Regions from separate parts of the Mesorhizobium sp. BR115XR7A genome, predicted to be linked through region 1. Evidence: riboswitches for the same ligand, from Rfam matches in the RefSeq annotation. Region 1 holds a riboswitch; the other holds the start of a gene.
The links. Region 1 has a riboswitch for cobalamin ahead of metE (5-methyltetrahydropteroyltriglutamate--homocysteine S-methyltransferase). Riboswitches for the same ligand answer to the same signal wherever they lie in the genome.

Region 1 (4,014 bases):
GCCCGGTGTGTGGCGTTGCCGCTCACCGCCGGCGAGTGGCACCGAGCCCTACGCCGTCCGCGCTTTTTCCCGAATTGCGCGTGCTGCAGCCACCATGTTCACCAAGGCAGGGCGGACCTCCTCCCATCTGCGCGTTTTGAGACCGCAGTCGGGATTCACCCACAGTTGGCCATCCAACAATCGATCGCGCGCAAGCATGATAAGGTTGGAAATCTCGCCCACTTCCGGGACTCGCGGCGAGTGAATGTCATAGACACCAGGACCGATCTCGTTCGGATACTTGAAGGTTCGAAGCGTATCGAGCAGTTCCATCTGCGAGCGCGAGGTTTCAATGGAGATCACATCGGCATCCATTGCGGCAATCGCGTCCACGATATCGCCGAACTCGGAGTAGCACATATGGGTGTGGATCTGGGTCGCATCGCCGACCGCCGTTGAAGCCAGCCGGAAGCATTCGACGGCCCAGTCGAGATAGGCCTGCCACTCGGCCTCGCGCAGCGGCAAGCCCTCGCGCAGTGCGGCTTCGTCGATCTGGATCATCCCGGCGCCGGCCTTTTCGAGGTCGCTCACTTCATCGCGAATGGCGAGCGCGACCTGGCGGCAGACGGCTGAGCGGGCAAGGTCGTCTCGGACGAAGGACCAGTTGAGGATCGTCACCGGGCCGGTAAGCATGCCCTTCACCGGCTTCGGCGTCAGCGACTGGGCATATCGCCACCAGTGTACCGTCATCGGCTGTTGTCGCGACACATCGCCAATGATGATCGGGGGGCGCACAAAGCGCGAGCCATAGCTCTGCACCCAGCCGTGTTGCGTGAAGGCGAAGCCGCGGAGCTGCTCAGCGAAATATTGCACCATATCGTTGCGCTCGAATTCGCCGTGGACCAGCACGTCGAGTCCGATCTCTTCTTGCCAGCGAACGGCGGCTTCTATCTCTTTTTTCAGGAAGGCCTCATAGTCGACGTAACTCAGCTCGCCCTTGGCATGGGCTGCCCGCGCCTTGCGAACCTCGGCTGTTTGCGGGAAGGAGCCGATCGTCGTGGTGGGGAAGGATGGCAAGCCAAACGTGTCGCCCTGAAGCTTGGAGCGCACGTCGAATGCGCTCTTCCGGCGCGTCATGGCGACCTTGATGCTGGCGACCCGACCTTCGACGAGCGGATCATGCACCTTAGCGGATGTCGCGCGAGCGGCGGCAGCCTCAGCCGACGCCTCTAGTTCGGCGGCGACCGCGTCCCGGCCTTCGGCCAGCGCACGGGCGAGCACGACCAGCTCGTCGGTCTTTTGCGCCGCGAAGGCGAGCCACGATTTCACATCCGCATCGAGTGCCGTCTCCATGTCCAGGTCGATCGGCACATGCAGCATCGAGCAGGACGGGGCGATCTCCACGCGGTCCCGCGGCCAACCGGCGACGATCGGCTTGATGCGGTCAAGCATGGCAGGCAGGTTCGCGCGCCAGACGTTGCGGCCGTCGATCAGCCCGAGCGAGAGCACAAGGTCCTTCTGCGCGAGCCGGCCGACGGTCTCCAACTGCTCTGGAGCGCGCACGAGATCGACGTGCAGTCCCGCCACGGGCAGAGAAATCGCGGTCTCGAGATTGTCTCCCAGCGATCCGAAATAGGTAGCGACCATGATCTTCAACTCCGGTGCTGCTTTTGACAGCCGGCAGTAGGCGAATTGGAGCGCATCCCGTTCGTTGGGAACCAGATCGACCACGAGCGCCGGCTCATCGATCTGCACCCAATCGGCTCCCGCGAGCTTCAGCCTCCGCAGGAGCTCCTCGTAGACGGGCAGCAGCCGTGGCAGGAGCGCGATAGGGTTGAAACCTTCCTCAGGTGACTTCGCCAACTTGAGAAAGGTAACCGGTCCAAGCAGGACCGGGCGCGTGTGGATGCCGAGCGCCTTGGCCTCGAGGAAATGATCGACCGGTTTCGCCGACGAGAGGGCAAAGCTCTGATCGTCGGTAAGTTCCGGCACAATGTAGTGATAGTTGGTGTCGAACCATTTGGTCATTTCCATCGCGGCAAGGCCATGCCCGTTGGCCGCATGCTCGTCACCGGCATGTCCGCAATCAGCGGCCTGATCTTGGTTGCCGCGCGCCATGGCGAAATAGGTATCGAGTGGGACCTCGCCGTCAGTCCAGACGTATCGTGCCGGCACGGCGCCGACCATGGCGACGGTGTCGAGCACATGGTCATAAAGCGAGAAATCGTTGGACGGGATTTTCGACACGCCGCGATCGTGCTGCTCCCTCCAGCTGGCGGCGCGTAGCGCCTTCGCCGTCGCGAGCAGGTCGGCAGCGGGAGATTTTCCGGACCAGTAGCTTTCAAGCGCGAATTTCAGTTCCCGCCGTCGACCGATACGCGGCACGCCGAGCGTTGCCACAGGAATTTGTTGAGAGACAGTCATGCCATACCCCGATGGTTGGGGCGTGGGGACAAGGAACGCGCGAGCAGGCGGCACGAAGCCGGGCTACTGCGGCCACCGAGACACCCCGCCCGTGGACGTTGTTCGTCGTGGCAGGTCTCCTGGCTCGCGGGTCAAAGCCTCTGCCCGTCTTCCCGAGGCCGTTCGCCTCAGTGACACCAATGGGCTTGGCTCGCCGCTAACAGTTGCGGGGGCAGCGCCGGCATCGCACCGGCTTCCCTCTTAGCTCCGCTACGGCAGTGCCGCGCGGAGAACCACGACATGCGCACAATCACAGCAGCTTCGCTCCTTGTCAATACATATAACGAGATGTTTATGTGATGATGCGAATAGTGCCCTTGCGCTGATCGGTCTCTTTCGCCCAAAGCCGCTTACGATGCCGCCTCTTATCAGTGCAGGCTCGGAGAGATCCTTGTCCCCATCGGCGACGCCGGATCAGATCGAGGTCGCCGGGCTCAAGAGCGTAAAGTGGGGCGAGGCCGTCACGGTCCGCCGGGAATCCCGGTATTTGTTCCCCGCTCGGCTTTGCTCAGCGTGCTTGCGCACTCGCCCATCAGCACGCTGATAACATGTCCGGAAGCGGAAAGGAGAGGTGGCGCCTCAGGTCGGCGGACTGGGGCTGGGCCGCCAGCGTCTCGAACAACTGCGCGGGGATCGCCTCGACCTGCTGCGCGAGCAGCTTCACCCTGCGATTGCTGAAGGCCGGCGCCACGATCGTGCGTAACCGGGCATGCTCGCCCCCCTCGTGCGAGACCAGCCACCCCGGCGAACCGAGAATCACCGAATCCGGGGTGAATGCGGCACTCTCTAAGCGACGGAAGGGCGGAAGCTGACCGGCAGGCGCTGCGGGCAGCGAATGACGTAAGACGGCATGTAGACGACGTCCTCCGCAGCGATGGTCAGCGCCAGATCCTCCAGCCGCCCGAACAGCGCGGGGAAGGCGCAGCGCAATTCCAGGCGCGCCAGCGCAGCGCCCAGGCAGGAATGCGGCCCCTCGCCGAACGACAAATGCGGGTTGTGCCGCCGGGTGACATCGAATCTGTCGGCGCCAGGACCGAAGGCCTTTTCGTCCCCGTTCGCCGCATCGAACGCCATCAGGACGGCATCGCCGCGGCGGACCATGCATCCGTCGATCTCCACGTCCTGGGTGGCATAGCGGAACGGCAGATTGGCCGCTGAGCTGCCCCAGCGCAGGATCTCCTCGATCGCCTGTGACCACGGAACTTGGCCGCTGCGCACCAGGTGCAGTTGCTGCGGATGCGTCAGCAATGCCAGCACGCCATTGCCGATGACGCCGGCGGTGGTCACGAAGCCCGCAGAGAGCACCATGAACAGCATGTCGATGAGCTCGGTGTCGGAAACGAGCTCGCCTTTGTCACGCGCGACGATCAGGGCCGAAGCCAGATCATCGCCGAGCTGGCCCCGCTTGAGCGCGATCAGGCGACGGAAGAACTCCGGGATGCGCTGCCGCGTCTGTCGCACCTCTTCGGCTGTGGCGGAGGTGTTGGCCAGGCTGTAGGTGAGCGCGACGATCTCTTCGCGCTGTTCGTCCGGCAAACCGAACAGTTCGGCGATCACGTTGGTGGGCAGCGG
Region 2 (4,014 bases), on a different contig from region 1:
GCTGAGATTGGCCTGGCTGATAGCCTTCGGCCGTTCCTGCTTCTGGACGACCTTCTTCGTCTATGGACCGCTGTTCATGGTCATCACCGGCGAGGGCGAATTGGCCGGCGGCCTGCTGGTCTCGGCCGGCAACGCGCTGCTGTTCATGGCGATCTTCTGGGGCAAGGCGGGGAAACGCTTCGGCGGCCGCAGGACCATGACATTTGCCTATTTCGCCATGTCGGCGACGCTGCTGGCGGCCGGTGCCGTGGGCGAAACCGTGCCGTTGCTCACCGGTGCCTTCCTGCTGTGCGGCGCCTTCTTCACCATCGCGCTCGACGCGCTGGGTTCGACCGCCTTCATGCGCTCGGTGCGCTCTTATGAGCGCGCGCAGATGGCGGCGGTCTACCGCACCTATCTCGATTTTTCCGAACTGACGCCGCCGCTGGTCTATTCGGTGGTGCTGGCCTTCTTCGGCCTGGGCTCGGTGTTCGTCACGCTTGGGCTACTGGCAGCCTTTTGCGGCTTCATGACCTGGCGATATCTGCCGAAGTCGCTGTGATCTTCAGGCCTCGGGTGAGCGCGCAGCGTGCCGTTCGCGCACCCAGTTGTGAAAACGGTGCAGGTCGTACTCCTCGGGCATCAGCACGCCAGCTGTATGACGCATCGAGCGCAGGCCCTTCTGGTTGACCTCGCAGATTGCCGCGTCCTCCTCCAGCACCTGTGTGCCGAAGGCAACGATGTTGTCGATGTCGGTCTCAGCGAGCGCCTCGGGCGCGAACAGCCATTCCGCGGTCAATTCGGTCTGTTCGGGACCGAGCGGCGTAAGCCGCACGGTCCTGACATAGTCGACATGGCCGACAATGAACATCGACGGCAGGTTGGTGGAGTAAGTCTGACCGGCGGTTCGTTCCGCCGGCGTCAAGCTCGGGAAGATCGGCCCGTGCGTCTGCCCATCACGCGACCATGTCTCAGCCCCGGCGCGCAGGCCGCCGGAGAATTCTGGCGCGTCATTGTCGGCGTGGCGGAGCCATTCGGGATCCTCATGCCGGCTCATCAGGCCGCGGCCGTAGATCGGCACCAGCCGCGACAGGTCCTTGTGGACGCCCGGGCAGTGCAGGCACTCGTTGAAGTTTTCCCAAAAAATCTTCCAGTTGCAGTTCATCACCTTGCGCAGCACGTGCCCTGATACCAGCATTTCCAGCGGCCAGTTGCCGAAGTCGCCGGAGGCCGGGTCGAAGGAGGATTGCGCCGAGCTGGCGGCATCTTCCGCAAGATTGACGAAGACGAAGCCCCGCCACACCGAGTGCGCGACGCGATAAAGCGGGTGATCGGCCTTGTCGAAGCCGTCAGGCAGCGATTTCGACGGCACGCGCACCAGATCGCCACGCAGAGAATAGGACCAGGCATGATACGGGCAGGTGATCAGCCGCGCCTTCAGCCGGCCCTGGCTTTCCTGGCAAAGCTGCGAGCCGCGATGCCGGCAGGTGTTGTGGAAGGCATGCAACTCGCCGGTGTCGTCGCGCAGCAGGAGGATTTCCTGCGTACCGACGCGGAAGGTGCGGAACGCCAAAGGCTGGGCAAGGTCGGCCTCGCGGCAGACGAGCAGCCAGTTCCTGTACCAGATGGCGTCGAGATCGCGCTGATAGTTGTCCTGGTCCCAATAGGCCGACGAGGGCAGCGTCGGCTCGGTTCGAGTCAGGCCGTTATAGGGCACGCACTCGCTGGCATTGGGCTGCATGGCTGGCTTCCCGTGAGGGGTGCCAGCCGACACCCGGCCATGAAGTTTGTCAATCGGGACGGGATGAGGGCAGCTTCGCCGATACGGCGCTCCTGCGCTGGCGGCTGTCGGAATTTGGTTTGCCGGGCGCGGCGAATTTCCCTATAGTCCCCGATGTCGTCGGTTCCTTTTTGGAGCCAAGAGGGAATGCGGTGCGGGCAGGAATTCCTGCCCAATGCCGTGGCTGCCCCCGCAACTGTGTGCGGTAGTCCTCTCCATATGCCACTGAAGATTTTTCTTCGGGAAGGTGGGGAAGGGCGCTTATCCGCGAGCCAGGAGACCTGCCGGCGACAGGAAACTGACTTCGATGCCCTCGGGTGGAGGGCGAAAGGACAAGACATGACTACCGCTTCCGTCTCCCTCGGCGCCTCCGTCTCCTCGCAGTCGCGCTTCATGCAGCTCGCGCTCGCGGCGCTGCTCGGCATCTTCGTCGTCGGCTTTGTCGGCTTCTCGCATATCGATGCGGTCCACAATGCTGCCCACGACTATCGCCACTCGATGGCGTTTCCCTGCCACTAACGAGGATCCGACATCATGAATCTGTTTCGCAACGTCGTGTTCGTCGCGGCGATCGCGGGGCTCGTGGCCGGTGTCGTTCTCGCCTGCATGCAGGCCTATGCCACCGTGCCGCTGATCCTCAAGGCGGAAGTCTACGAAAGGGCCGGCGGCGGCCACCACCATGATCACGCGGCCGCACCAGCGGCGACCAATGATGCCATGAGCACGGTGGCGCCCGCTGGGAATGCCATGAGCTCTGCCGCGCCCGCGGGCACCGATGCCGTGACACCGGCGGAGGAAGACGAAGGCTGGGCGCCGGCCGACGGTTTCGAGCGTTTCGCCTTTAGCGTGGTTGCCAATATCGTCACCGGCATCGGCTTCGCACTGGTCCTGGTCGCGGTTTCCGAGTTCTTCGGCGGCGTCGGCAACTGGCGCCAAGGTGTGTTCTGGGGCTTGGCCGGCTTTGCCGTGTTCACACTGGCACCGGGTCTCGGACTGCAGCCGGAACTGCCGGCAATGCCGGCGGCCGATCTTCTGCCGCGCCAGATCTGGTGGACGGCGACGGCGGCCGCGACCGCGATCGGCCTAGGCCTGATCGTGTTTCGCAGATCGCTGCCATTGACCATCCTCGCCGTCTTGCTGATCGTCGCGCCGCATGTCGTCGGCGCGCCGCAGCCCGACAGTTTCGAAACACCGATCCCGGAAGGCCTGCACCATCAGTTCGTGGTGGCGGTGACGGTGACCAATCTGGTGTTCTGGCTGGTGCTCGGCGCGATCGTGGGCGTGGTGCGCAGGCGCTTCACCGGCATGGCGACCAGCCTGCGCGACAGCTTTGCCTGATCGCGGCAGGCTGACCTTCATCATCGGTGGTGCGCGCTCCGGCAAGAGCGCGCACGCCGAAACCCTGATGACGGCATTGCCCTCGCCATGGGCCTATATCGCCACGGCGCAAGCCCATGACGACGAGATGCGCGAGCGCATCGCGCTGCACCGCTCGCGGCGCGGTGAGGGCTGGTCGACCACCGATGCGCCACTCGACCTCGCCGAAGCGCTGGAGGCGTTGCCAGACGGGCAGCCGGTGCTTGTCGACTGCCTGACGCTGTGGCTGACCAACCACACGCTGGCCGATCACGACGTCGAGGCCGCGTGCCGGCGGCTGGCGGACGTGCTGTCTCGGCCGCGCGGACCGTGGTTCGTGGTAACGAACGAGGTCGGGCAAGGCATCGTGCCCGACAACGCGCTGGCGCGTCGGTTTCGTGACGATGCCGGCCGGCTCAACCAGCGGGTCGCCGCGATTGCCGACACGGTGCTGCTCATGGTGGCGGGGCTACCGCTCAAGGTGAAGTGAAATGACCGATATCGACGACAAGGATGAAGAACGCCATCGCGCCAAGATGGCCAAGCGCAAGGCGGTGCAGGACGCCGAGGTTGCGGGCAAGACGATCGAGAAGGGGTTGCTGATCGTCAACACCGGTCCCGGCAAGGGCAAGACCACGGCCGCCTTCGGTCTTGCGCTGCGCATGCTCGGCTACGGCAAGCGCGTCGGCGTCGTCCAGTTCATCAAGGGCAAATGGCACACCGGCGAGAAGGAGGCCTTTGCCGTCTTTGGCGACCGTGTCGTCTGGCACGCAATGGGCGAGGGTTTCACCTGGGAGACGCAGGACCTGAAGCGCGATATCGCTGCCGCCGAGGCCGCCTGGGCCAAGGCTCTGGAATTGATCGCCGACCCCTCGATCAGCCTTGTCGTGCTCGACGAG

Region 2: it holds a riboswitch for cobalamin, as region 1 does, so the genes downstream of both, LB557_RS21350 (CbtB domain-containing protein) here and metE (5-methyltetrahydropteroyltriglutamate--homocysteine S-methyltransferase) in region 1, are expected to answer to the same signal.

Annotation. Positions count from the first base shown of each region.
Region 1 is NZ_JAIUHW010000020.1:40,080-44,093, forward strand. Features, by position in the region: gene metE (5-methyltetrahydropteroyltriglutamate--homocysteine S-methyltransferase) at 49-2,379, opposite strand; cobalamin riboswitch at 2,495-2,695, opposite strand; partial or broken gene LB557_RS29655 (cytochrome) at 2,987-3,262, opposite strand; gene LB557_RS29660 (cytochrome P450 family protein) at 3,229-4,014, opposite strand, start outside.
Region 2 is NZ_JAIUHW010000010.1:75,295-79,308, reverse strand. Features, by position in the region: gene LB557_RS21360 (MFS transporter) at 1-541, shown strand, start outside; gene LB557_RS21355 (aromatic ring-hydroxylating oxygenase subunit alpha) at 545-1,720, opposite strand; cobalamin riboswitch at 1,864-2,063, shown strand; gene LB557_RS21350 (CbtB domain-containing protein) at 2,099-2,278, shown strand; gene LB557_RS21345 (CbtA family protein) at 2,294-3,097, shown strand; gene cobU (bifunctional adenosylcobinamide kinase/adenosylcobinamide-phosphate guanylyltransferase) at 3,090-3,605, shown strand; gene cobO (cob(I)yrinic acid a,c-diamide adenosyltransferase) at 3,607-4,014, shown strand, end outside.